3 regions of the Pseudomonas donghuensis genome follow, and region 3 is predicted to be linked to each of the others. Evidence: riboswitches for the same ligand, from Rfam matches in the RefSeq annotation. Region 3 holds a riboswitch; each other region holds the start of a gene.

Evidence for each region. Region 3 has a riboswitch for cobalamin ahead of BV82_RS09175 ((2Fe-2S) ferredoxin domain-containing protein). Riboswitches for the same ligand answer to the same signal wherever they lie in the genome.
Region 1: it holds a riboswitch for cobalamin, as region 3 does, so the genes downstream of both, cobO (cob(I)yrinic acid a,c-diamide adenosyltransferase) here and BV82_RS09175 ((2Fe-2S) ferredoxin domain-containing protein) in region 3, are expected to answer to the same signal.
Region 2: it holds a riboswitch for cobalamin, as region 3 does, so the genes downstream of both, cobW (cobalamin biosynthesis protein CobW) here and BV82_RS09175 ((2Fe-2S) ferredoxin domain-containing protein) in region 3, are expected to answer to the same signal.

Annotation. Positions count from the first base shown of each region.
Region 1 covers NZ_CP071706.1:4,370,737-4,372,992, forward strand. Annotated here, with positions in the region: gene BV82_RS20330 (cobyrinic acid a,c-diamide synthase CobB) at 1-570, opposite strand, end outside; gene cobO (cob(I)yrinic acid a,c-diamide adenosyltransferase) at 567-1,178, opposite strand; cobalamin riboswitch at 1,343-1,565, opposite strand; gene BV82_RS20340 (hypothetical protein) at 1,714-2,256, shown strand, end outside.
Region 2 covers NZ_CP071706.1:2,787,896-2,790,151, forward strand. Annotated here, with positions in the region: gene BV82_RS12985 (CbtA family protein) at 1-124, opposite strand, end outside; gene BV82_RS12990 (CbtB domain-containing protein) at 137-322, opposite strand; cobalamin riboswitch at 421-649, opposite strand; cobalamin riboswitch at 709-906, shown strand; gene cobW (cobalamin biosynthesis protein CobW) at 1,003-2,070, shown strand; gene cobN (cobaltochelatase subunit CobN) at 2,074-2,256, shown strand, end outside.
Region 3 covers NZ_CP071706.1:2,004,959-2,007,214, forward strand. Annotated here, with positions in the region: gene ctlX (citrulline utilization hydrolase CtlX) at 1-453, opposite strand, end outside; gene BV82_RS09175 ((2Fe-2S) ferredoxin domain-containing protein) at 664-1,050, opposite strand; cobalamin riboswitch at 1,157-1,360, opposite strand; gene BV82_RS09180 (sigma-54-dependent Fis family transcriptional regulator) at 1,366-2,256, opposite strand, start outside.

The sequences.
Region 1 (2,256 bases), 2.4 Mb from region 3:
CAGGCCCAGGTGGCGGCTGGGCAGCTCGATGCCGGTTTCCCGTGACAGACCGCCATACCAGCGCAAGCCTTCGGTCAGGCTGCCTTCGAGCAACTGGGCATGGCGCAGGGTACCGACGCGGTTGGCCAGTACCCCGGCAAACGGCAGGTCCGGCTGATAGCGCGCCAGGCCCAGGGCCAGGGCGCCGAACGTCTGGGCCATGGCCGTGCCATCGATCACCGCCAGCACCGGCACGCCAAAATGACGGGCCAGGTCAGCGCTCGATGGCGTGCCATCGAACAACCCCATGACCCCTTCGATCAGGATCAGGTCGGCCTCAGCCGCCGCTTCCCACAACAACCGGCGGCTTTCCTGCTCGCCGACCATCCACAGGTCAAGCTGATACACCGGCGCACCGCTGGCGCGCTCAAGGATCATCGGGTCGAGAAAATCCGGGCCGCACTTGAACACCCGGACCTTGCGCCCCTGGTTGCGATGCAGGCGCGCCAGCGCGGCGGTCACTGTGGTCTTGCCCTGGCCGGAGGCCGGTGCGGCAATCAATACCGCCGGGCAATGGCGCGCGTCACTCATAGTTCGACGCCCTTCTGGGCGCGAATACCGGCCTGGAAAGCGTGCTTGATCATGCCCATTTCGGTGACGGTGTCGGCCAGTTCGATCATTTCATCCTTGGCCGCACGACCGGTGACGATCACGTGCTGCATCGGCGGGCGCGCCTGCAGGTCGCTGAGGACCTGGTCCAGATCGAGGTAACCGTGCTTGAGGGCGATGTTCAGTTCATCGAGCACCACGAAGGCGATCGACGGGTCCTGGAGCATCTGCCGCGACACCGCCCAAGCGGCTTCGGCGGCGGCGATATCACGCTGGCGGTCCTGGGTTTCCCAGGTAAAGCCCTCGCCCATCACGTGGTAGCGCACCTGCTCGGGAAAACGGCGGAAAAACAGCTCCTCACCGGTGCTGTTGCGGCCTTTGATGAACTGCACCACACCGCACTGCATACCGTGGCCCATGGCCCGGGCAAGCATGCCGAAGGCCGAACTGCTCTTGCCCTTGCCGTTGCCGGTGAGCACCAGCAGCAGGCCGCATTCGTTGGGCGAATTGGCGATGCGCTCGTCGATGACGGCCTTCTTGCGCTGCATACGGGCCAGGTGGCGTTCGTCGCGCTCGGTGGATTCAGTCATGAGGTTCTCCGCAAACCACTGTCGGCCGGCCCGCAACGAGCCTGGCAGCCTGTGGCTGCTCAAGGATCGCGAAGGAAACGGCGTGACAGATGAATGGATATGGCAGACGGAAAACGCGCAGGGCTGCGGCACAGGCCGGAGGAACCGCGCATCACCCTCCGTGATGCCGTTGGCTGTTACAGGCCGGTCTCCGGGCTTGTGAGCGGGGCCATGAACACCCGGGACCGCGCGCCTTCCCGGGTTGAACACCCAGTGGCCCTGCGCGGCCTTGACTCACCTACCGTTGCGGGGGCAGCGCCGGATTCGCGCGCCTTGCACGCCCACCGGCTTCCCTGTTTCACCCTGCCAGGCCATAGCCCACAGAGCACCTGAAACAAGTCGCGAAGGTTAGAGGGTTGCACCCGGAGCGTCAATGAAAGGCGCTGAACTGGCCTGGATCAATGGCGCCTTTGTCATCTTGTGTAACACTGACTTCAGTGATATCAAATAGCCATAACTTCGGCTGTACTCGATCACAACTATAAGGGAGAGCAGCATGCAAGGCCTGATCATCAATAACGCGCGCCTGGAGTTCCTGCGCCCCGCCCTGGAACGTTGGGTTGATTGCATCGACCGCTTCAACCAGACCCTCGGCGATGGCGAGGCGCCCTACTGGCACGGCGCCCAGGCCAACCTCGGCCTGCTCTCGGCCGCCGCCTGGCAAGCCGAGCTGGTGACCCTGCAACAGCACCAGAGCAAGAAACAGCGCGAGGACGGTGATCGTGAAGGCCGCTGCGACCTGTACATCGCCAACCACGAAGAAGCCGCCTACCTGCAAGGCAGCCAGCGCTGGCCAAAGATTGCCAAGCTCGATTTGAACAACGCCCTGGCCGAGACCGTTTACACCGCCCGGCAGATCGCTGCGCCCAGCCAGCTCAAGGTTGCCGCGCTGTTCGCCAGCCCCTGGAAAGCCGGCCAGCACGCCAGCCCCGAAGAGCTGCAGGACCTGGTCGACGACCTGCAAAAGCACAACGCCTGCGCCATCGCCTGGTACTTCCCCTACGCTTACCGCAAGCTGCACAACGAAGCCGGCCAGTAT
Region 2 (2,256 bases), 780 kb from region 3:
CGGCGCTTTCATAGGTTTCCGCCTGGAGAATCAGCGGCGCGACCCAGAAGCTTTGCAGCAGGGTCAGCAGCAGGGCGGCCAGCAGGCCGGTAAAGCCTGCGGTACTGGCAATACGCTTGATCATCGGGGGCAGCACTCAGTGGCAAGGGAAGGCAGCGCTGTGGCGGGTATCGTGGGCAGCGTTGTGCACCGCTTCGATGTGCGAGAAACCGGCGAAGTACACCAGGCACAGGCCCAGCAGCGAGGCGCCGACAGCAACCAGCAGGCGTTGGCTGAGGCTTGACGGGGTAACGGCTTGGTTAATGGCGGTACTGGTACGCATGGCGCTTTCCTCTTGGTGTTGTCGGCAACAGGCAAGCGCAGCAAACCCCTGCACGAGGTTCGCCCAGGGGTTGCAACAGCGCCCGCCCACCGCGGGTTTGTTCAGTCAAGCGTTGGGCCGGTCTCCGGGCTGGTGAGGGTGGGCAGGTGGCCACACCACAGGCGTCACCTTCCCATGCCAAACAGCGGGCACAGTGGTTCTGACGCTTTTCTCACTTACCGTTGCGGGGGCAGCACCGGACTTGTCATGCACCTCAATAAAGAAGCATATGACGCACCGGTTTCCCAGTTTCACCCTCAAGGGGCACCCAAACGAATGGCGTTAGCAAATCACGGGCGCGGGCAGGCGTCAATCGTGACAGCAGTTGACCGCTCACCGGGCACTGCGTAGCCTAGCCGCTTCGAGGTTCTTCGGCGCTGGCCGAAGCTAAGACGGGAACGCGGTTCAAGCCGCGGCTGCCCCCGCAACTGTAAGCATTGAAGCGTTCGACACAGCCACTGCAACCCTGCGGGAAGGCGTCGTTCGACTGGCCCGGGCGCCGGTGCAATGCAAGCCAGGAGACCTACCTCGGACAGTTTCCGACATTCAACCGGGCGGGGTGATCCGGTGGCGAACAGGCCAGGTGCGTGACACCGTTGGCGCTCGTCCCGCATGCCCGCCATCCTGCCAAGGGCATCGACATGAAAACACTGGCCAAACTCCCCGTCACCATCGTTACCGGCTTCCTCGGCTCGGGCAAGACCACGCTGCTGCGGCATATGCTCGACAACGCCCAGGGGCGGCGTATCGCGGTGATCGTCAACGAGTTTGGCGAACTGGGCATCGACGGCGAAATCCTCAAGCAGTGCAGCATCGGCTGCACCGAAGAAGAAGCCAACGGCCGCGTCTATGAGCTGGCCAACGGCTGCCTGTGCTGCACCGTGCAGGAAGAATTCTTCCCGGTGATGCGCGAGCTGGTGGCCCGCCGTGGCGATCTGGACCATATCCTCATCGAAACCAGCGGCCTGGCCCTGCCCAAGCCCTTGGTGCAAGCCTTCCAGTGGCCGGAGATTCGCAACGCCTGCACCGTCGACGCGGTGATCACCGTGGTCGACAGCCCGGCCGTCGCCGCAGGCACCTTTGCCGCCTACCCGGAGCAGGTCGATGCCCAGCGCAAGCTCGACCCCAACCTGGACCATGAATCGCCGTTGCATGAGCTGTTCGCCGACCAATTGGCCAGCGCCGACCTGGTGGTGCTGAACAAGGCCGACCTGATTGCCGCCGACGACCTGGCCAAGGTGCGCGCCGAAGTCGAAGAAGAGCTGCCACCGGCAGTCAAGGTGATCGAAGCCAGCAGCGGCCGCCTGCCGCTGGAGGTGCTGCTGGGTCTGGGCGCCGAGTCCGAGGCGCACATCGATGGCCGCCGTACTCACCATGATTCGCACCACGATGGCGACGATCACGACGACCATGACCACGACGCCTTCGACTCGATCTCCATCGAGCTGCCGCAAGCCGACGAAAGCCTGTTGCTCGATGCCCTGACCCAGTTGGTCGTGCAGCACGGCATCCTACGGGTCAAGGGCTTCGCGGCGATCCCGGGCAAGCCGATGCGCCTGCTGATCCAGGGCGTGGGGACCCGTTTCGACAGGCACTTCGACCGCGCCTGGCGCAGCGAAGAGCCACGCACCACACGCCTGGTGCTGATCGGCCAGGAACTGGATGCGGCACAACTGGAAGCGCGCCTGCGCGCCGCTCTGGGCGCTTGACCCATGCACCTGCTGCGGACCCAGCCCGGTGGCTTTGTACCGGACGACAGTATTGCCGACCTCGGCCAGACCCCGGCCGAGCTGGTAATCCTCTGCAGCGGTGACTCGCACCTGGCGCTGCTGGCCGAAACCGCCCAGCAGCTGCCCGAAGCGTTCCCCAGCCTGCGTCTGGCCAACCCGATGCAG
Region 3 (2,256 bases):
ATGGCAGGCGTAGCTGATCCGGTGCTCGCGATCCAGGACCATGCTGCCGGTCCCTTCCAGATACATACTCTGCTGTTCAAGGGGGCTCAGATCGATGGTCTGACGAACGGCAAAACGTTCCTCGAGCACCTTGAGTACGCCCTTGCTGCGCTCCAGGCGGCGGTTCTGGCCTTCCATCGGGTAGAGCACCAGGCTGCCGTCGGCGTGGCTGCTCCACCAGTTGTTGGGGAAGATCGAATCAGGGGTGTGCGGCGCCGGGGTGTCCTGCACCACCAGCACTTCGACGCCGTGCTGGCGCAGGGTGTCGACGTAACCATCGAACTCTTCCAGCGCTTTCTGCTGTGCTTGCTCCGGCTCGAGCAGGGCCTGCTGGAAGCGGTTGTTGAGGGCGGTATCCGGGTTGAAGGCGAACCGCGCCGGGCGGATCATCAAGACTGTATTTGTTGTTTGCATCGAGGCACGCATCCGGGGTTGGCTGTGTGCTTATTGTCGACGTGATCAATGATAAATCCCGGCTGAAGCGCGTTGGGCGCTCAGCCGGTAAAGCTGAAGTAGTGGGTTAGACAGCGGAATCTGCTGTGATGACTCAAGGTGGGTCTTGCTTGAAGGCCCGCAGCTGCCGCGCCAGGCTCAGCGCGGCCAGCAAGCTGGCGCCGAACCACCTCATGACACCTGGCCATTGAGCAGCAGATCGGGCACCGGCTGGCCCTCGATCAGGTGTTCGCGCACCAGCCGTTGCGCGTCTTCGGCGTTGGCCACCCGGTACCAGCAACGGTCCGGATACACCGTCAGCACTGGGCCGAGGTTGCAGGGGAACTGGCAATGGCTGCGGGTCAGCAGCACGCCGTCAGTGGTTTCGATACGATTGGCCACCAGCAGCTCGCGGCGCAGGACTTTCCACAGCGGCAGGGCACCGCGTTGCACGCAGCGAGGGCCGGTGCAGAGCATCACGTGGCGGGTATGCTCGGGGATCTGCGACCACTCGGGCTTGCTCTGGATTTCATCTTCGGCGACGCGGCCGCGGCGACGCTTGGGGGTTGTTGCTGTCATGGACTTCTCGAAAAACATTCGCGAAGCGCACAGGAGGGCCCCAGCCAACACGCGCCAGGCAGCCGGCTCGTGCCCGCCCTCCGCAGGTTTGCCTAAATGACTGCATGCAGTCGTGGGGCTTCAGGCCGGTCTCCGGGCTTGCGAGGCTTGAAGCCATTCGCCTTCCCATGCCTGTGGGCACAGTGGCGGGTTGAATGCTTCACTCGCTTACCGTTGCGGGGGCAGCGCCGGACTGGTCGATAACGACGCACCGGCTTCCCGTTTCACCTGACGCACGGCGGCGGCAGGCACCTGAAACTGGCAGGCATCTGACCATCAGCCCAGGCGTTCGTCAACTGTGCCGGCCTGGCCCTGGGCGTGCAGGCGCTTGTACAGGGTGGTGCGGCTGATGCCCAGGGCCCGGGCCAGGGCCGAGATATTGCCGTTGAGGCCTTGCAGGCGCTGGCCGAGGTCGTCAGCGCTAGCTGGCGGCAACACGGGGGCCTGTGGCCTGGAGGCGGGCAGGTCGGCAAAGAAACTGTCCGGCAGGTGCTCCACAGCAATCGGCTGCCCGCCCGCCAGCGCCAGCGCCACCTGAAGCACGCTGGCCAGCTGGCGCAGGTTGCCCGGCCAGGGATGCTGGAGCAGCAGTTCCAGCACCTTGCCGGGCAGTTGCGTCGGCGCCCCGGGCTCGCGGTACTGCTGGTGGAGCTGCTCGATCAGGGCCAGGCGGTCGCTGCGTTCGCGCAAGGGCGGTAGCATCAGGCTGAGACCGGCGATGCGGTAGTACAGGTCCTGGCGAAAGTGGCCCAGGCGTACTTGGTCGGCGAGGTTCTGGTTGGTCGCCGAGACCACGCGGATATCCACCGGGGTCGGTTCACCGCTGCCCAATGGCTGGATGTTGCGGGTCTGCAGAAAGCGCAGCAGGCGTGCCTGGGTCGGCAGCGGCATGTCACCGATTTCATCGAGAAACAGGATGCCCCGGTCGGCCTTGCGGATCAGGCCGATGTTGCCCTTGTGATGGGCGCCGGTGAATGCGCCTTTCTCGTAGCCGAACAGCTCCGACTCGACCAGCTCGGCCGGAATCGCTGCGCAGTTCACCGCAATCAACGGCTGGCCGGCGCGGCTGCTGGCGCGGTGCAGGGCATTGACGAAAACTTCCTTGCCGGCTCCGGTTTCGCCCTCGATCAATAGCGCAATGTCCTTTTCCAGCAACAACCCGGCCTG